4 regions of the Sphingopyxis sp. BE235 genome follow, and region 4 is predicted to be linked to each of the others. Evidence: predicted binding sites of a transcription regulator. Region 4 holds the regulator's gene; each other region holds the start of a gene.
What was found. The regulator LexA, encoded in region 4, represses DNA repair genes until DNA is damaged. The targets are predictions, from matches to a motif close to GTTCCNCNCTTGTTCT.
Positions count from the first base shown of each region.

Region 1: the regulator LexA is predicted to act here: its motif matches at 3,292-3,307, upstream of J2X38_RS14640 (ribonucleoside-diphosphate reductase subunit alpha).
Region 2: the regulator LexA is predicted to act here: its motif matches at 3,841-3,856, upstream of radA (DNA repair protein RadA).
Region 3: the regulator LexA is predicted to act here: its motif matches at 1,485-1,500, upstream of uvrA (excinuclease ABC subunit UvrA).

Region 1 is NZ_JAVDWC010000003.1:207,129-212,054, reverse strand. Features, by position in the region: gene J2X38_RS14650 (acyl-CoA dehydrogenase) at 1-218, shown strand, start outside; gene J2X38_RS14645 (EAL domain-containing protein) at 333-2,624, shown strand; gene J2X38_RS14640 (ribonucleoside-diphosphate reductase subunit alpha) at 3,348-4,926, shown strand, end outside.
Region 2 is NZ_JAVDWC010000003.1:279,110-284,035, forward strand. Features, by position in the region: gene J2X38_RS14980 (aldehyde dehydrogenase family protein) at 1-532, shown strand, start outside; gene J2X38_RS14985 (acetyl-CoA acetyltransferase) at 642-2,138, opposite strand; gene J2X38_RS14990 (crotonase/enoyl-CoA hydratase family protein) at 2,147-2,941, opposite strand; gene fsa (fructose-6-phosphate aldolase) at 3,086-3,736, opposite strand; gene radA (DNA repair protein RadA) at 3,872-4,926, shown strand, end outside.
Region 3 is NZ_JAVDWC010000002.1:262,863-267,788, reverse strand. Features, by position in the region: gene J2X38_RS08490 (M13 family metallopeptidase) at 1-1,269, opposite strand, end outside; gene uvrA (excinuclease ABC subunit UvrA) at 1,512-4,403, shown strand; gene J2X38_RS08480 (hypothetical protein) at 4,488-4,926, shown strand, end outside.
Region 4 is NZ_JAVDWC010000002.1:595,562-600,487, reverse strand. Features, by position in the region: gene gltX (glutamate--tRNA ligase) at 1-403, opposite strand, end outside; gene J2X38_RS10075 (ComEC/Rec2 family competence protein) at 460-2,619, shown strand; gene lexA (transcriptional repressor LexA) at 2,573-3,253, opposite strand; gene glp (gephyrin-like molybdotransferase Glp) at 3,319-4,509, opposite strand; gene moaC (cyclic pyranopterin monophosphate synthase MoaC) at 4,506-4,926, opposite strand, start outside.

The DNA of each region.
Region 1 (4,926 bases), on a different contig from region 4:
CGATGCTCGCGACGGCGACGTGCGGATGGCTGATGGCGATCCAGCACAGAGCCGCGCGCGCTGCGCTCGAAGAGGGCAATGGCGACCGTGCCTTCCTCGAAGCGAAGATCGTCTCGACACGCTTCTACCTCGAACAGATCGTCCCTGCGGCGACCGGCCTCGCCGCCTCGGCGCTCGCCGGCGACGCGGCGCTGGAGCCGCTGCCTATGATCGCCTGAAACACTTGGAATCCTGCGCCTGATGCTCCGGCGCGCGGCGCAGGATTTCATTCATAATTAACGCGATGATAACCATCTGGGACTAGGCACGGCCGGCAATTGCTGGAGACGTGCGTGCCCATCCCGGTCAAAAGTCTGATCATCAGCTGGCGAACCATCGCACTGTCGCTGCTCATCACGCTGGCGGTGGGCATTTCGTCGGCCGGCGAAATCGCCGACCGGGTGCTCGACGCGGTCGTTGGCCGTCTCGCCAATCGCGCGGTTACCGGGCAGGTCGTTGTGGTCGCGCTCGACGAGCGCACAATGGCGCAATCGCCCAACCGCAACTTTTCGATGACGCAATATGCAAACGTGGTCGACGCCGCGAACCGGGCCGGCGCCAAGCGCCTCCTGATCGATTTCTATTTCGACCGGCGGGAGGCGGACCGCGACTTCCCGCTATTCGTCGATGCGGTCAGGAATATGGGCGACCGCGTGGTGCTCGCCGTCTCGACGCGCCAGGTCCCCGGCAGCGACGAAAAAGTTACGACCTTTCCCAGCAAGCAATTTGGCCCCGATGTTCCCATGGCGAGCATCGCGATCGAAAGCGAGTTTTGGCAGGTCTGGAGCGCTCCGATCGCTTATCGCGCCGAAGGGCGGCTGCTTCCGACATTTGCCGCGATCATTGCCGGCCGGCATAGCGATACGCCGAAGAGCTTTCGCCTCGATCTCGGCTACAACACCCGGACAATCCCGGAGTATAGCGCAGTTGATCTGCTTTCGGGCAAGGTGGGCACGCGTGAACTGGCTGGCAAGGATGTGATCTTTGCCCCGACCGCGCCCAGCTTTCAGGACTATTTCTATCTGCCGGGGCATAATCGCATTCCCGGCGGCTTCCTTCACGTCATCGCCGCGGAAACGCTGAAGCGCGGAAATCCCGTCGACATCGGATGGATTCCCCCGCTGCTATTCGCTGTCGCGGCGATCGGACTGGCGCTGCTCCCCCGCTTTCAACGCGCCTTCGCTCCGATCGCCCTGGGCACAACGGCCACCCTCATCGGCGGCAAGATCTTCCTCGGCACCATGCTCGTCACCTCGTGGATCGGCGCCGCGCTCTTCTTCATTGCCGCTATCGCCGCCAACGTGTCGCGCACCCGCCGCCGCGCTTCGGCACAACGCGAAAATCCGGTCTCGGGCCTGCCGAATTTCGAGGCGCTGCGGTCGCAAGCAGCGTTCGGCAGCGCGACCGTCGTCGCGGCGAAGGTCGTCAATTTCGAGGATCTCGCCGCTTTCATTCCGGGCGACGGTATCGCCAAGCTCGTCGAACAGGTCACACGCCGCCTCCAGCTCGCCTCGCAGGGCACGACGCTGCACCACGATCTCGACGGCACCTTCGCCTGGCTCGTCCCCTATTATCAGCACAGCCAGATCGAAGGGCAGCTCGCGGGGCTTGCCGCGCTGTTCAACGCGCCGCTGACGATCGGCGAGCTGCGTGTCGACGTCGCGATCGCCTTCGGGGTCAACGACGAGTTCGAAGGGTCGAACGCCCAGCGCCTCGCCGCGGCGCTCGTCGCCGCCGAGCGCGCGATCCGCACGCGCTCGCTGTGGACCAAATATACTTCGCGCCAGAAAGAGGACGCCGGCTGGCAATTGAGCTTCCACTCGCAGCTTGAGGACGCATTGACCGGCGGCGACATCTGGGTCGCCTTCCAGCCGCAATATCAGATCGCGACGCGGCAGCTCGTCGGGGTCGAGGCGCTCGCGCGCTGGACGCACCCGACGCGCGGACCGATCCCGCCCGACGAGTTCATCGTCCAGGCCGAAAAGAGCCAGGACATCTATCGCCTCACCTTGTTCGTGATGGATCAGGCGATCCGCTCGGCCGCGCAGCTGCGCGAACGCGGGCTTCCGATCAACATGTCGGTTAACCTGTCGGCGAGCCTGCTCGACCACAGCGACCTCGTCGGCACGATCCGCGTCATGCTCACCGCACATCACCTGCCGCCCGAGGTTTTGACGATCGAGATCACCGAAACCGCGCAGATCGAAAACAGCCGCCAGGCGCGCCAGACGCTCGCCCAGCTCCGCCGCACCGGCATCCGCCTGTCGATCGACGATTATGGCACCGGCCAGTCAAACCTCGAATATCTAACCGAGATCGAGGCCGACGAGATCAAGATCGACAAGCGATTCGTGATGACGATGCGCGATTCGCAGCGGAACCTTGAAGTCGTCAAATCGACGATCGATCTCGCGCACCGCCTCGGCGCCGTCGCGGTCGCCGAAGGCATCGAAGACGCCGAAACCATGGCGCTTCTCGCCGGCCTCGGCTGCGATGTCGGACAGGGCTATCATCTTGGAAAACCTCAACTGTTTTCCGAACTAACCGCAACGCTCGCCGCGCCTCCCAAAGACCGGACCGCATAGCTGCCAAACTGGCAGCAATGCTTATAGTTAAGACTCGATTTACCTTACTAATTAAGGTATATGCTCCGTTAACTGTTCCTCGTGGGCAGTGCGAACAGGAGATTTATCATGGGTTGGTTTTGGCAATTCCTGGGCGGCACCGGTACGGACAGTGCTGGCGGTCAGGCCTAAGCAGAATTAGGTTTCAGGAGGGGCTCCGGCATCGCCGGGGCCCTTTCTTTTTGTCCAAAACCCGCATGACGGCCGACACAGAATGACCGCTTGCCGGTGCGGTGATCCGCACCGGAAGGGCGTCACCGGCGTCGCCATTCGCTCCGGTCTTCCCATTCAAAAAATTCCGCTTTTTGATCCGGCGACGCCAATCGCTCCGCAAACCCGCGGAAAGGCTGGCGCGGCGCCTCGCGCTCGTGCATCTGCCGCGACGAGACGAATCAAATTATCGACGAATTGAGTCCCCAATCTGTCATTTAGCGTCTTGCATCGCGGCGCCGACGTGGCACTATAGGTGGTGGGTCACACACGGGGGCACCCCAAGAAATAGTATTCGGCTGCAACTGGCGGATTTCCGTCGTCCATCCCATATGGACACGGGAAAACCCTCCCTGCGCCCAAAAAAAGTGCCCACGGGGACAGGTTTAGATGCTAAGACCGGGGCTTCGCCCTGAGTCGAACAAGACAGGAACAAAGCGCACCAGTTGCGCGTTCAAATCGGGGGCGAATAAGATGGATTTTCGGGAAACGGAACGGGTGGAGACGAGCGACGTGGCGACGGCGGAACTGACGAAGAATGAAGCCCCCGTGGCACCCGAATCGACGGGTGAATCGGCTCCCGATGCGGCGCCCGCGGCAAAGCTCAACGACAGCAGCGAGCCCAAGGTCCACGCGCGCCGATTCGAGGTCGTGACCGACCGCAGCCGCGACGCGCTGCTCACCGACTTCGGCAAGGAAACGCTCGAGGATCGTTACCTGCTGCCCGGCGAATCGTACCAGGATCTCTTCGCGCGCGTCGCCGATGCCTATGCCGACGATCAGGACCACGCGCAGCGCCTGTACGACTATATCTCGAAGCTGTGGTTCATGCCCGCGACCCCCGTTCTCTCGAACGGCGGCACCGGCCGCGGCCTGCCGATCAGCTGTTATCTGAACTCGGTCGACGACAGCCTCGAAGGCATCGTCGGCACGTGGAACGAGAATGTCTGGCTCGCGAGCCGCGGCGGCGGCATCGGCACCTATTGGGGCGCGGTGCGCGGCATCGGCGAACCCGTCGGCCTCAACGGCAAGACCAGCGGCATCATCCCCTTCGTCCGCGTGATGGACTCGCTCACCCTCGCGATCTCGCAGGGCAGCCTCCGCCGCGGCTCGGCCGCCTGTTACCTCGACGTCTCGCACCCCGAGATCGAGGAGTTCCTCGAGGTGCGTAAACCCTCGGGCGACTTCAACCGCAAGGCGCTGAACCTGCACCACGGCGTGCTCATCACCGACGAGTTCATGGAAGCGGTCCGCGACGGCAGTGAATTCAACCTGCGCAGCCCCAAGGACCAGAGCGTCCGCGGCACCGTCGACGCGCGCTCGCTGTTCCAGAAGCTCGTCGAAACGCGCCTCGCGACGGGCGAGCCCTACATCATCTTCATCGATCAGGTGAACCGCATGATGCCGAAGCATCATCGCGATCTCGGCCTCAAGGTCACCACCTCGAACCTCTGCAGCGAAATCACGCTGCCCACCGGCCGCGACCATCTCGGCAACGATCGCACCGCGGTCTGCTGCCTCTCGAGCCTCAACCTCGAAACCTGGGACGAGTGGAACGGCGACAAGGTCTTCATCGAAGACGTCATGCGCATGCTCGACAACGTCCTTCAGGACTATATCGACCGCGCCCCGCCCGAAATGGCGCGCGCCAAGTATAGCGCGAGCCGCGAACGCTCGGTCGGCCTCGGCGTGATGGGCTTCCACAGCTTCCTCCAGGCGCGCGGCCTGCCGTTCGAGGGCGCGATGGCGAAATCGTCGAACCTCCGCGTCTTCAAGCATATCCGCGCGCAGGTCGATCAGGCGTCGATGCTGCTCGCCAAGGAACGCGGCCCCTGCCCCGACGCCGCCGATCAGGGCGTGATGGAGCGTTTCAGCTGCAAGATGGCGATCGCGCCGACCGCGTCGATCAGCATCATCTGCGGCGGCACCAGCGCGTGCATCGAGCCGATCCCGGCGAACATCTACACGCACAAGACGCTCTCGGGCAGCTTCTCGATCCGCAACCCGCACTTGGAAGCCCTCCTCGTCGACAAGGCGAAGAACAGCGACAATG
Region 2 (4,926 bases), on a different contig from region 4:
TCCGTTGACAAGCGAGGTGCTCGTCGGGCCGCTGATCGACCGCGCGGCCTATGAGATGATGCAGGACGCGCTGGACGCGGCGCGCGCCGCGGGCGGGGGCGTCCATGGCGGCGAGCGGATCGGCGAGGGCGAGAGCTTTTACGTGAAGCCCGCGCTCGTCGAGATGCCGGGGCAGGTCGGACCCGTGCTCGAAGAGACCTTCGCGCCGATCCTTTATGTCATGCGCTATTATGATCTGGACGGGGTGATCGAGCTGCACAACGATGTCGCGGCGGGGCTGTCGTCGGCGATCTTCACGACCGACATGCGCGAGGCCGAGCGGTTCCTGGTCGCGAGCGACTGCGGTATCACCAACGTCAATCTCGGCACCTCGGGCGCCGAGATCGGCGGCGCGTTCGGCGGCGAGAAGGAAACCGGCGGCGGGCGCGAAAGCGGCTCCGACAGCTGGAAGGCCTATATGCGGCGGGCGACGAATACGCTGAATTATTCGGACACGCTGCCACTGGCGCAGGGGGTTTCATTCGAAATCTAGTTCCCCTCCCGCTTGCGGGAGGGGCTAGGGGAGGGCATGTCGCGCTCCTGTGTTTCGGTCCCGGAACAGGCCCTCCCCCGACCCCTCCCATAAATGGGAAGGGAGAGGCTTAGGCCCGCCAGCCGAAGCCTTCTTCGAGCGCGACGACCTGCCCCGCCGTCCCGACCGGCTCCTGCGTGCCGTCGGTGAGGAACGCCAGCATCGTCGTATCGCTCACATCGACATGCGCCAGCGTGCGCTTTCCGTCGGGCGTCCGCGCCACCACAACACCCGCTTTCGGCGCGCCATCGCGGCCGTAAAACACCGTATAGCTCTCGATCGTCGCCGGCCCGGCATAATCTTCCACCAGCTCGGGCACCGGCCCGCGCTTCGCCTCGGCCTCGACCTGATAGTCGAAATCCTGCGGAAAGCTCGCCGCCGCAATCGGCCGGTTCCCCAGCACGATGCAATGATTGTCGGTTGCGAAGCCGCCATTGGCGAAGAGGAAGCCATAGCGGCCTTCCTCGCGCAGTTTCTCGACCATCGAAACGATCGCATGGCTCATATAATTGGCGATCGGCCCGCCGCCGAAGGTGAGGCCGCCGAACACCGTCGCGGGCCGGTCCCACGGCCAGCCGAGGATACGCCGCGCCATCTTGGGGACGCACGGGAAGCAGCTGTAAAGCTCGACGAAATCGAAGTCCGCGGCGGTCATCGCGTTCAGTTCGAGCGTGCGGTTGATCGAGGTCTCCATACTGACGCTGCCGTCATAGCGGTCGCGGTGAAGGATGCTTGCGGGCTCCTTCGCCGCGGCGCCCATGCCGATATGGATCAGGCGGTCTTCGGGGATGCCGCGGCGCCATGCTTCGGCGAGGCTCGCTACGATGAAGCCCGCGCCCTGGTTGACCGATGAATTGGCGACCATCAGCTTCGAATAGGGGAAGGCGATCGGGCGGTTGTGCTCGTCGACCTTGAGGATGTCTTCGGGGTTGGCGGGTTTGCGAATCCACGCGCCGTCGTTCGCGGCGGCGACTTCGGAGAAGCGCGCCCAGATTTCGGCGCTTTCGAACTGCGCTTCGGCGAGGCTCTGGCCCCAAGCGGCGCGGGTTGCGTTCTCGTAGAGCGGATAGACGTCGACCGGCGCCGCCAGCCCGTGAAGCTGGGCATAATTCGGCTCGCGCCGTGTCGCGACCTGGCGGATCGCATTATAGCTTTTGTCTTCGCCGCTCGCGGCCTTGGCCGCGCGGCCGGCGGCGGTGCGGAGCGCTTCGGCGCCGACGATCGCCGCGAGTTTCACTTCGCCTGCGCCGATGCGGTTCGCGGCCTCGTTGAGCAGGCGAACGGGCGTGTCGCCGTGCGGAGCCGCCGACTGATAGTTGATCGCGGGCGTTGCGCCGATCGCGGCGGCGAGCGGTTCGGGAAGCTTGCCGAGGCTGTGGAAGCTGATCTGGTCGACGATCGCAAGGCTGTCCAGGTCGGTCAGCAAGCCGCCGCCGGCATCGACATCGGCTTGCCTTAGCGCCGCGACCATCAGCCCGAGCGAGTCGAGCCCCTCGTCGGGGTCCGCGGGCCGGTCATTGACCTGCCCCACGCCGATGATGACGGGAATGCGCTCGGGATCGGTCATCGTCACGATCAGCGCGCCTTCCACTCGGGCTTGCGCTTCTGCGCAAAGGCCAGCGGCCCCTCGCGCGCGTCTTCGCTGCGCATCAGCACGCCGCGTTCGCGGGTGTTATGCTCCCAATAGGGCGCGTCGGCGGCGATGCGGCCCTCGTCGATGCCGAGCGCGACGCGCTTCGACGCCTGCACCGAAAGCGGCGCGTTGGCGGCAATCTTTTCGGCGAGCGCGAGCGCGGCGGGCAGCAGCTCGGCGAGCGGGACGACATGGTTGACCAGCCCGAACTCGGCGGCGCGCGCGGCCGGAATCGGGTCGCCCGTGAGCATATATTCCATCGCGAGCTTCTTCGGCAGCTGCTGCGCGAGGCGGAAGGCGCCGCCCGCGGCGGCGAACAGCCCGACCTTGACCTCGGGTAGGCCGAATTGCGCATGATCGGCGGCAATGATGATGTCGCTCATCAGCGCGATTTCGCACCCGCCGCCGAACGCAAAGCCGTTGACCGCGGCGATGATCGGCTTCGAGATCGGGTGCGACACCATGCCGGCAAAGCCCCACGCCTGCTGCGCCGGATCGTCGGGATAGAGGCTTTCGCCGCGCGACAGCGCCACAAGGTCGGCGCCCGCGCAAAAGCTCTTGTCGCCCGCGCCGGTGATCACAACGACGCGGATTTCGGGGTCGTTCTCCGCCTCTTCGAGCGCGGTGCCGATGCCGACATGCACTGCGGCATTGACCGCGTTGCGCGCTTCGGGCCGGTTGATCGTGACGATCAGTATGTGGCCGCGGCGTTCGGTGAGGATGGTGGTGTCGGTCATCGCGAATCTCTCCCTTTCGGCGGAGTATCGCGGTGAGTTGACGTTTACGTCAACTGCTAACCGTCGCGCCCGCGAAGGCGGGGGCCGCTATCGGCCAAGCGCCAAGCCGCGACCGGCCCCAGCTTTCGCTGGGGCGACGATGCCTTAAATCGACTGTCCGGTCTTCGCCCAGTCGGCGAGGAAGCCTTCGATGCCCTTTTCGGTCAGGATATGCTTGAACAGCCCTTTGATAACAGACGGCGGCGCGGTCATCACGTCGGCGCCGATCTTGGCGGCTTCGAGCACATGGATGCCGTGGCGCACGCTCGCGACGAGAATCTCGGTTTCATAACCGTAATTGTCGTAGATGAGGCGGATGTCGGAGATGAGCTGCATCCCGTCGAACCCGTTGTCGTCGTGGCGGCCGACGAAGGGCGAGACGAAGGTCGCGCCGGCCTTTGCCGCGAGCAGCGCCTGCGCGGCCGAAAAGCAGAGCGTGACATTGACCATCGTGCCGTCGCCGGTCAGCGCCTTGCAGGTCTTGAGGCCGTCGATCGTCAGCGGCACCTTGATGCAGACGTTGGGGGCGATCTTGCGGAGGATCTCGGCCTCCTTCATCATCGCCTGATGGTCGAGCGCGACGACTTCGGCCGACACGGGGCCGGTGGTCAGCGCGCAGATTTCCTTCGTGACTTCCTTGAAGTCGCGGCCCGACTTGGCGATCAGCGAGGGGTTGGTGGTGACGCCGTCGAGCAGGCCGGTTGCGGCGAGCTCCTGAATGTCGGCGATTTCGGCGGTGTCGGCGAAGAATTTCATGGCGCGGGGCTTTCTGGTGGGAAGGTGATTCGGGTGTTGCCCAAGGCCCTAGAGCAACACGCGCGCAAAATGAACCGTCGCTACGAGTTTGGGAAAGGGCTGGCGTTCCATCTTTGTTCCGATTATGCGAGCCGCATGGCCAAAGCGAAACGTCAATATGTCTGCCAGAATTGCGGCTCCGCCACCTATCGCTGGCAGGGGCAATGCGCCGATTGCAGCGAGTGGAACACGCTGATCGAGGAGGCTGCCGAAACGGTGTTTTCGGCCAAGCACGACCTCAGCCGCGGCGGGCGGACGCTCGCGCTCGAAACGCTCGATGCCGAGAGCAAGATACCCGAGCGCATGCTGTGCGGGATTGCCGAATTCGACCGCGCGCTCGGCGGCGGTTTCGTCGCGGGGTCGGCGACGCTGATCGGCGGCGATCCGGGGATCGGCAAGTCGACGCTGCTGCTGCAGGCGGCGGGGCGGCTCGCGAAGGCGGGCAAGTCGGTCGTCTATATCAGCGGCGAGGAAGCCGCGGCGCAGGTGCGGCTGCGCGCGCAGCGGCTCGGGCTTGGCGATGCGCCGGTGGCGCTCGCCAGCGCGACATCGGTGCGCGACATCCTTGCGACGCTCGACAAGCAGACCGCCGATTTCGTCGTGATCGATTCGATCCAGACGATGCATAGCGACCTGATCGACAGCGCGCCGGGGACGGTGAGCCAGGTGCGCGCGAGCGCGCAGGAACTGATCCGCTACGCCAAGGACAGCGATGCCGCGATCGTGCTCGTCGGCCATGTCACCAAGGACGGGACGATCGCGGGGCCGCGCGTGCTCGAGCATATGGTCGACACGGTGCTGGCGTTCGAGGGCGAGCGCAGCCATCAATATCGCATCCTGCGCGCGGTGAAAAACCGCTTTGGCGGCACCGACGAGATCGGGGTGTTCGCGATGGGCGAGGAAGGGCTGGGCGAAGTCAGCAACCCGTCGAGCCTGTTCCTGACCGACCGCAGCCGCGATGTGCCGGGATCGGTGGTGTTTCCGGCGCTCGAGGGCACGCGCCCGGTGCTCGTCGAGGTGCAGGCGCTGACCGTGCGGCTGGCGAGCGGGGCGACGCCGCGCCGCGCGGTCGTCGGCTGGGACAGCGGGCGGCTCGCGATGGTGCTCGCGGTGCTGGAGGCGCGCTGCGGGCTCCAGATGGGCGCCGCCGA
Region 3 (4,926 bases), 330 kb from region 4:
TAACGCCGCGTCCTTGGTCGCGGGCGCCATCCAGCTGTTGTTCCGGATGCGGTCGCCCATTGCGAGTTTCAGGTTGGTGACGAGCACCTCCATCTTCGCCTTCGCGCTCGCGGGGAAATATTGCTTCGAATAGGTTTCGCCGACCAGCTCTCCAAGGCTGCCATCGACCAACGTCAGCCCGCGCTTCCAGCGCGGACGCAGCTCGCCGACGCCGCTCAGCGCCTTGGTATATTCGAAGCGGCTGTCGACGAACGCCTTCGACAGATAGGGCGCGGCATTGTCGGCGACATGGAACTGCTGCCACAGCTTGATCGTGTCGAGCGGGGTCTTGGCATAGAGCGCCGCAATGTCGCGGACCGCGGTCTTTTCGTTGACGATGATGCGTTTCTGCGGCGCGATGCCCGATCCCGCGAACCACGCCTTCCAGTCGAGCCCCGGGGCATAGGCCGCGAGCTCATCCGCCGACATCGGATTGTTGATCTTGCCGATGTCGCGGCGGTCGGCGATCGCCCAGCTGACCTTCGCGATCTCGGTTTCGAACGCCATGATCGCATCGGCCGCCTTTTCGGGATCGGCATTGCCCGCCATCTTCATCGTCCGCGCGATATAGGCGCGGTACGCGTCGCGCTGCGGCTTGAAGCTGTCGTTCAGATAATAGTCGCGCTCGGGAAGGCCGATCCCCGCCTGCCCCAGCCACAGCACGTTGACGGTTGGGTCGGCGGTGTCCGCGTAAGGCCCGCCGCTGACGATCGTCGAACCGAACGTCCCCTGCGTGCCGCCCATGAAGCGCGCCATCTCGCTCTTGTCCTTGATCGCCGCGACTGCGGCGATGTCGGCGAGCAGCGGCCTGGCGGCGAGCGCCTCGACGCGCGCCTCGTCCATGAAGCTCTGATACAGGCCGCCGACCTGGCTCGCCGCGGGCGCCCCCGCGACGACCGCGCGGAGCTGACGCTGGGTCAGGTTATAGACATCATAGTCCACCCCCGCCGAGGCCTGATCCGACGGAATCTCGGTGCGCGCAAACCAGCCGCCATTGGCGTAGCGGTCGAAATCGTCGCCGGGCTTCACCGACGGATCGCGCGCGTCGAGGTCGACACCCCATTTGCCGAAGGTCAGCGCCTTCAGCGATCCCGCCGACGAAGCGTCACCCTCCTCAGCCGCCGCAACCAATAGCGTTGCATTGACGCCCACTTCGCTCGCCACCGCCGGTACAGCGGCCAGCGCAGCTACCATCGCCATTCCCGCGGCGCCCCAAAAAAAGCTCTTCATTTCCCCAGTCTCCCGATTGCCTGCGCCGTCGGGTCGAGACGGCGCACATGGTCATTCTTGTCCGCCTGTGACGCCAAGCGGTCAAGCAAGCGACACGACGCTTGGTCGAAGCCTTTGGGATGTTGGTGGAAAGGCTGGTCAGCGCACGCGCATTGCGGTGCGGCTCTTGCCGCCCTATCTATCGTGCAACCGCGCAAAACCGCACTTGCGCCTTTAGAACAAATCTGGAACAAACCCTCCCCATGAGTCTCACCCATATTTCCGTACGCGGCGCGCGCGAGCATAATCTCAAGGGCGTCGACGTCGACCTGCCGCGCGACGCGCTGATCGTCATCACCGGCCTGTCGGGCAGCGGCAAATCGTCGCTCGCTTTCGACACCATCTATGCCGAGGGCCAGCGGCGCTATGTCGAGAGCCTGTCGGCCTATGCGCGCCAGTTCCTCGAAATGATGCAAAAGCCCGACGTCGAGCATATCGACGGGCTGTCGCCGGCGATCAGCATCGAGCAGAAGACGACGAGCCGGAACCCGCGCTCGACCGTCGCGACGGTCACCGAAATCTACGATTATATGCGCCTGCTTTGGGCGCGCGTCGGCATCCCCTATTCGCCGGCGACCGGCGAGCCGATCAGCGCGCAGACCGTCACCGACATGGTCGACCGCGTGATGGCGCTGCCCGAAGGAACGCGCGCCTATCTGCTCGCCCCCGTCGTGCGCGGGCGCAAGGGCGAGTATAAGAAGGAACTCGCGCAGTGGCAGAAGGACGGCTTCACGCGCGTCCGCATCGACGGCGAATTCTACGAAATCGGCGACGCGCCGGCGCTAGACAAGAAATACAAGCATGACATCGAAGTTGTCGTCGACCGTATCGCGGTGCGCGAGGGGCTCGGCACGCGGCTCGCCGACAGTTTCGAGACGGCATTGAAGCTCGCCGAAGGGCTCGCCTATGTCGACCTCGCCGATGGCCCGGTTCCGGGGCGCGAGGAGGAAGATACGGGCGGCGCGATGAAGGGCGCGGGCATCCCCGCGAACCGGCTGATCTTTTCCGAAAAATTCGCCTGCCCGGTGTCGGGCTTCACGATCGCCGAGATCGAACCGCGGCTGTTCAGCTTCAACGCGCCGCAGGGCGCGTGCCCCGCGTGCGACGGGCTCGGCGAGCGGCAGGAGTTCGACCCCGACCTCGTCGTCCCCAACCATGCGCTCAGCCTGAAAAAGGGCGCGGTGGTGCCGTGGGCCAAATCGAACCCGCCCTCGCCTTATTATATGCAGGTGCTCGAAAGCCTCGGCAAAGCCTATGGTTTCGACCTGACGACGCCGTGGCAGGACCTGCCGGGCGAGGTTCAGCTGATCATCCTCTACGGCAGCGGCGGCAAGCCCGTCGAACTGACCTTCAAGGACGGCAAGCGCAGCTACACGACGCACAAGGCGTTCGAGGGCGTGATCGGCAACCTCAACCGCCGCCTGCTGCAGACCGAAAGCGCGTGGATGCGCGAGGAACTGAGCAAATATCAGGCGCCGCATCCGTGCGAGACGTGCCACGGCGCGCGGCTGCGCCCCGAACCGCTCGCGGTGAAGATCGCGGGCGAGGATATCAGCATGTCGGCACAGCGCAGCGTCGCCGACGCGCTCGGCTGGTTCAGCACGCTCGACGAAAAGCTGAACGACACGCAGAAACAGATTGCCAAGGCGATCCTGAAAGAGATCAACGAGCGGCTCGGCTTCCTCAACAATGTCGGGCTCGATTACCTCAACCTCAACCGCACCTCGGGCACGCTCAGCGGCGGCGAGAGCCAGCGCATCCGCCTCGCCTCGCAGATCGGTTCGGGGCTGTCGGGCGTGCTCTACGTCCTCGACGAGCCGAGCATCGGCCTCCACCAGCGCGACAACGACCGCCTGCTCGCGACGCTCAAGCGCCTCCGCGACCTCGGCAATACGGTGATCGTCGTCGAGCATGACGAGGACGCGATCCGCCACGCCGACTATGTCGTCGACATGGGCCCCGGCGCGGGGCTGCACGGCGGCGAGATCGTCGCCGAGGGCACGCTGGAACAGGTGCTCGCGAACACGAAGAGCCTCACCGCGGCCTACCTCACCGGTGCGAAGAAGATCGAAGTGCCCAAGCACCGCCGCAAGGGCAATGGCTTCGACCTCGTGCTCAAGGGCGCGCGCGCCAACAATCTTCAGAATGTCACCGCGAAGATCCCGCTCGGCACCTTCACCTGCGTCACCGGCCTGTCGGGCAGCGGCAAGTCGAGCCTGATCATCGACACGCTCTATGCCAGCGCCGCGCGCGTGCTCAACGGCGCGCGGATGATCGCGGGGCCGCACGACAGTCTGAAAGGGCTCGAGCATTGCGACAAGGTGATCGACATCGACCAGTCGCCGATCGGCCGCACCCCGCGCTCGAACCCCGCGACATATACCGGCGCCTTCACGATCATCCGCGACTGGTTCGCAGGGCTGCCCGAAAGCCAGGCGCGCGGCTACAAGCCCGGGCGCTTCAGCTTCAACGTCAAGGGCGGGCGCTGCGAGACCTGCACCGGCGACGGGCTGATCAAGATCGAGATGCACTTCCTGCCCGACGTCTATGTGACGTGCGAGACGTGCCACGGCAAACGCTACAACCGCGAAACGCTCGAGGTGAAGTTCAAGGGCCACAGCATCGCCGACGTGCTCGACATGACGGTCGAGGATGCAGCCGAATTCTTCAAGGCGGTGCCGTCGATCCGCGAAAAGATGGCGATGCTCGTCCGCGTGGGCCTGGGCTATATCAAGGTCGGGCAACAGGCGACGACGCTGTCGGGGGGCGAGGCGCAGCGCGTCAAGCTCGCCAAGGAACTGTCGCGTCGCTCGACCGGACAGACGCTCTACATCCTCGACGAACCGACCACCGGCCTCCATTTCGAGGATGTCCGCAAATTGCTCGAAGTGCTCCAGGCGCTCGTCGATCAGGGCAACAGCGTGATCGTGATCGAGCATAATCTCGACGTCATCAAGACCGCCGATTATATCCTCGACCTGGGGCCCGAGGGCGGGGTCAAGGGCGGCGAAATCGTCGCCGCGGGCACGCCCGAACAAGTGGTGAAGGAGAAGCGCAGCTTCACCGGCCAGTATCTGGCGCCGTTACTGAAGTAATTGCCGTACTCCTACTGGATTGACAGGGCACTGACAGCCCTGCAAGTAATCCTTGGCCGCACTCTGCGGCTTGGGGGAAAATGGATGAATTACCTGAGGGGCGCGGCCGCTTTTGCGGCCTCTTTTACCATGCTTTCGATTTCGGTTCAGGCGCAGGAAGCCGCGGCACCGGCCGTGACGGCCGAGCCCGCCGCCGTCGCCGAACCTGCCGCCACGCCGGCTGCGGTTCCGGCGGTTGTCGCCGCACCCGCGCTCGCCGTCGCGGCGCCGGCGCCCGGCCTGATGCTGCCCTCCTATACCGAAGTGATCCTGACGCCCGACGCCGAGGCGAACAGCAAGAAGTTGCGCGAGGGGCACACGATCCCGATGCACACCGTCTTCGACGTGATGCACAATGGCGTCGTCGTGATCCCGAAGGGCACGCGCGGCATGGGCACCGTGACCTGGCGCACCGGCAAGGGCGCGTTCGGCAAGTCGGCGAAGATGGAAGTCACCTTCAACGAACTGACGCTGCCGAACGGCC
Region 4 (4,926 bases):
GCTTTTCCTGCGCCTCGGCGCGCATCGCGGCGAGTTCGTCCTGCGTCAGGTAGCAGCGATAGGCTTCGCCTTTCGCGAGCAGTTCCGCCGCAACTTCGGCATGGCGCGGCGCGCGCGCGAACTGGAACACGGTCTCGCCATCCCAGTCGAGGTCGAGCCACTGCATTCCGTCGAGGATCGCATCGATCGCCGCGTCGGTCGAACGTGCACGGTCGGTATCTTCGATCCGCAGCAGGAATTTCCCGCCATGATGCCGCGCGAACAGCCAGTTGAACAAGGCGGTACGCGCGCCGCCGATGTGCAGGAAACCGGTCGGCGAGGGGGCAAAGCGCGTCACCACGTCGGCGCCGCTTGCCTCGGGATTCGCTTCTGCCACTTTGGTTTGGTTTTCGGTTGCCACCATGGCCTCTTTCACTCAATTTGCCGCCATTCTGGGCGGGGATCGGGGGAGCCCCTAGCATGGCGACAAGGCAGCTTCAAACGCCCATTGCCGCACGCTGGACAAGTATCCGGCGCGGCGCGGGTGACGCGCTCGAAACGCGGCTGGAGGCGGAGCGCGAGCGGATCGGGCTCTGGCTGCCGGTCGCGCTCGGCGCCGGTATTGCTGCCTGGTTTGCGCTACCCGCCAAGGCGCACTGGATCGGGTTGTTGCTCTTGCTCGCGGGCGGCTTGTGCGGGGGGCTGCTGATCGGCTGGCAAGGCCGCCTCGGACGGGTTGTTGTCGTGGGATGCAGCGTCATGGCGGCGGGCGTGCTGCTCATCTGGACACGCGCCGTTTGGGTCGCGGCGCCGGTTCTGGCGGGACCGGTGGTGACCGAATTTTCCGCGATCGTCGAGCGCGCCGAGCCGCTGCCCGCCAAGGGCCAAATTCGCATTCTCGCCTTGCCACAGAACCGTCCCGACTTGCCACCGCGCGTGCGACTGACGTTGCGCAGCGAACAGGCGGCGACGCTTACCGACGGCGAAACGATCGGGGTCAGGGCGCGTCTGATGCCGCCACCGACCGCGAGCCTGCCGGGCGGATATGATTTTGCGCAGCGAGCTTGGTTCGACCGGATCGGGGCCGTCGGGACAGTGCTGGGCGAAGTTTCGCGCGTACCGGCGAAAGGCGCCGTAACCCCGCCGCTGCGCGCGCGGCTCAGCGCGCATATCCACGGGCAGGTCGACGGGTCTCCAGGAGGCATTGCTGCGGCGCTGGTGACAGGCGATCGCGGCGCTATCAGCGAAGCGGACGAGGAGGCGATGCGCCGCAGCGGGCTGGCGCATCTCCTGTCGATCAGCGGGTTGCATGTGACCGCCGTGGTCGGTTTTGCGATGTTGCTCACGATGCGGCTCCTCGCGCTCAGCCAGAGGCTCGCACTGGCGGGCTATGTCCTGCCCCTCGCGGCAGCGGCCGGGGCGCTCGCCGGCGGCGGGTATACGTTGCTCGCCGGGGCCGAGGTACCGACCCTGCGCTCGTTCATCGCCGCGCTGCTCGTGCTCATCGCTTTTCTTATGGGCCGTGAGGCGCTGACGCTGCGGCTGGTGGCCGCGGGCGCGTTGATCGTATTGATCTGGCGCCCCGAGTCGCTCGCCGGGCCAAGCTTCCAGCTGAGCTTTGCAGCGGTCACCGCGATCATTGCGCTGCATGAAAGTCGGCCGATGCACGCCTTCCTCGCCCGGCGGGATGAGGCAATGGTGATCCGCTTGGGACGCGGCGTGGCGGGATTGCTCCTTACCGGCCTTGTCGTCGAAATCGCGCTCGCGCCGATCGCGCTGTTCCATTTCCACAAGGCGGGGCTGTACGGCGCGCTCGCCAATGTGGTCGCGATACCGCTGACAACCTTTGTCATCATGCCCGCCGAGGCGCTCGCCTTGCTGTTCGACAGCGTGGGGCTCGGCGCGCCCTTCTGGTGGATTACCGAACAGGCTCTGCTCGCACTGATCGGGCTGGCGCACGGTGTTGCCGATGCGCCGGGTGCGGTCGCCATGATGCCGAGCTTTCCGCGCTGGGGTTTTGCCTTGGCGGTATTCGGAGGGCTTTGGTTGCTGCTTTGGAAGACAGGGTGGCGCCGCATCGGCGCGGTGCCGCTGGCGATCGGCATGGCGGCGCTGCTTGTCCAGCCGCGCCCCGACCTGCTTGTCACCGGCGACGGCCGCCATATCGCCGCCGCGATGCCCGATGGCAGCTACGCGCTGCTCCGCGACAAGGCGGGCGACTATGTGCGCGACAGCATGGCCGAGGCCGCCGGGGTCGATGCTCCGCTCGCCGCCCTCACCGAACTCGATCATGTCGAGTGCAATCGCGATTTCTGCCGCTGGAGCCAAGGCGAGGGCGCTGCGCGGCGCATCATCCTCGCCTCGCGTGGCCGCGACCGGATCGAGGGTGCGGAAATGGCGGCGGCCTGCGCCGCCGCCGACGTCGTGATCAGCGACCGCTGGTTACCGCACGAGTGCGCGGGGCGCTGGATGACGATCGATCGCGACAGCCTCGCGACAAGCGGCGGGCTGGCGCTCTATCTGGGCGAAAAGCCCGAAGCCGTCGCCACGCTCAAAGCGGGCGACGGGCATCCTTGGCGCTTGCCGCAGCAGCTTAGTGGTAACGACGAAGCAATCCCGACAGGCGCCCCTGCACGATGACGCGGTCGGCGGGGTAGCGCTGCGGTTCATAGGCAGCGTTCGCCGGGTCGAGGCGGATCATCTGCCCTTCGCGGCGGAAATATTTGAGCGTCGCATCCTGCCCGTCGACCAGCGCGACGACGATATCGCCTTCGCGCGCGGTACTGGCTTTCTGGATCAGCGCATAATCGCCGTCGAAAATGCCCGCCTCGACCATCGAGTCGCCCGACACTTCGAGCGCATAATGTTCGCCCGAACCGAGCAACGCGGCGGGAACAGCGAGATTGTTGTGATCCTCGAACGCCTCGATCGGGACGCCGGCTGCGATCTTGCCGTGCAGCGGAACCTCGATGATGTCGTTGGCCGCGATCGGCTTGAGTGCCGGGGGCGCCTTGCGGAGCGGGACGACATTTTCACGTCCCGGCGTCGTGGCTTTCGCGGCCTCGGGCACCTTGAGCACTTCCAGCGCGCGTGCACGGTTGGGCAGGCGGCGGAGAAAGCCCCTTTCTTCCAAGGCGCTTATCAGGCGATGTATGCCCGATTTCGACTTCAGGCCCAGCGCCTCCTTCATCTCCTCGAACGAGGGCGAGATGCCGCTCGTGTCGAGACGTTCCTGGATGAAGTGGAGCAGCTCATGCTGCTTTGCGGTCAACATCGGTCGTTCTCCATGATGCCAGTTCCGGACATATTGAGAACGATAGTGGAACAAAGCGGAACTTGTCAAGCGATGACGATATAGTCCGCCATGTCGCCTGCCGCGCGCGCCGCCGCGCCAATGTCGCGGATCAACAAGGCATTGGCCGATGCAAGCGGCAGCGTGAGCCCGCTTTCCTGCCCGAAGCGCGGAGTGAGCTGCCCGCCCTCGAGTCGCGCGCGAAGATAGTCGCGGCGCGTCCCACCCTCGGCCAGCGCCGCGGCGAGCGGCGCCCGGTGCACGGCGGGAAAAGGATCGCGCGCGCCGGCAAGGTGGCGGACGAGCGGGAGAAGGAACAATGTCGCGGTGACATAGGCCGACGACGGATTGCCGGGCAAGCCGAGCAGGATCGCATCGCCGATCGTGCCGGCGATCAGTGGTTTGCCCGGGCGCATCGCGATTTTCCAGAAATCGAGCTGGCCGCCGGCGTCTTCGAGAGCGCCGCGGACATGGTCGTGATCGCCGACCGAGGCGCCGCCGACGGTGACGATGACGTCGTGACGCCGCGCCAACTCCTTGAGAATTTTTGCAAGTGTCGCGCGGTCGTCGCGGAGATGGTGCGGCAGGATCGTTTCGGCAACCTCGCCGACGAGCATCGCGGCGAGCATCGCGCCGTTGCTGTCGGGAATCTGGCCGGGGGCGAGCGGGTGTCCCGGCTGGACGAGTTCGTCGCCGGTGGTGAGGATCGCGACGCGCGGACGGCGGCCGACGGCAAGCTGGCCGGCACCGCTCATCGCCGCCGCGGCGATGGCGCCCGGGGTCAGGCGCGTGCCCGCCGGCAGCAGGCAATCGCCCGCGGCGAAATCGGCGGCGCGCGCGCGAATGTGGCGGCCGCGCGTGCCGGGACCATCGCCCCTCAGGGTTAGCCGCGCGCCGTCGCGGGTGACGTCTTCCTGGACGATCACCGTGTCGGCGCCGTCAGGAAGCATCGCGCCGGTGAAAATCCGCATCGCCTCGCCGGCTTTCACAATGCGGTCGGGTGCGGCCCCGGCGGCCGCCTCGCCGATGACCGACCATGGCCCGGGCAGATCGTCGAAACGGATCGCATAGCCGTCCATCGCCGACAGCGGCGCGGCGGGCTGGTCGCGCACAGCGATGACATCGCTTGAAAGATAACGGCCAAGCGATTCGGAAAAGGCGATATTTTCGCTGGTGAGTGGTGCGCGCAGCGCGAGCAGCCGGGCCTGCGCTTCCTCGACGGGAAGCAGCCCGCTCATTCGGCGCGCCAGTCGCCCGAGCGCCCGCCGCTCTTTTCGAGCAGGCGGATGTCGCCGACGATCATCGCGCGGTCGAGCGCCTTTGCCATGTCGTAGAGCGTGAGCAGCGCGACCGACGCCGCGGTGAGCGCTTCCATCTCGACCCCGGTCTGGCCCGTCGTCTGCGCGGTAGCAATGACCGATATGCCGCTGTCTTCCCACGCGAAATCGATGCCGACCTTGGTCAACGCGAGCGGATGGCAAAGCGGGATGAGGTCGGCGGTGCGTTTTGCGGCCATGATCCCGGCGATGCGTGCGGTCGAGAGTATGTCGCCCTTCGGCGCATTGCCGCTGCGGATTGCGTCGAGCGCGGACGGCGACATGGTGATCCGCCCACCGGCGACCGCGCGACGCTGCGTCGCCGGTTTAGCGCCGACA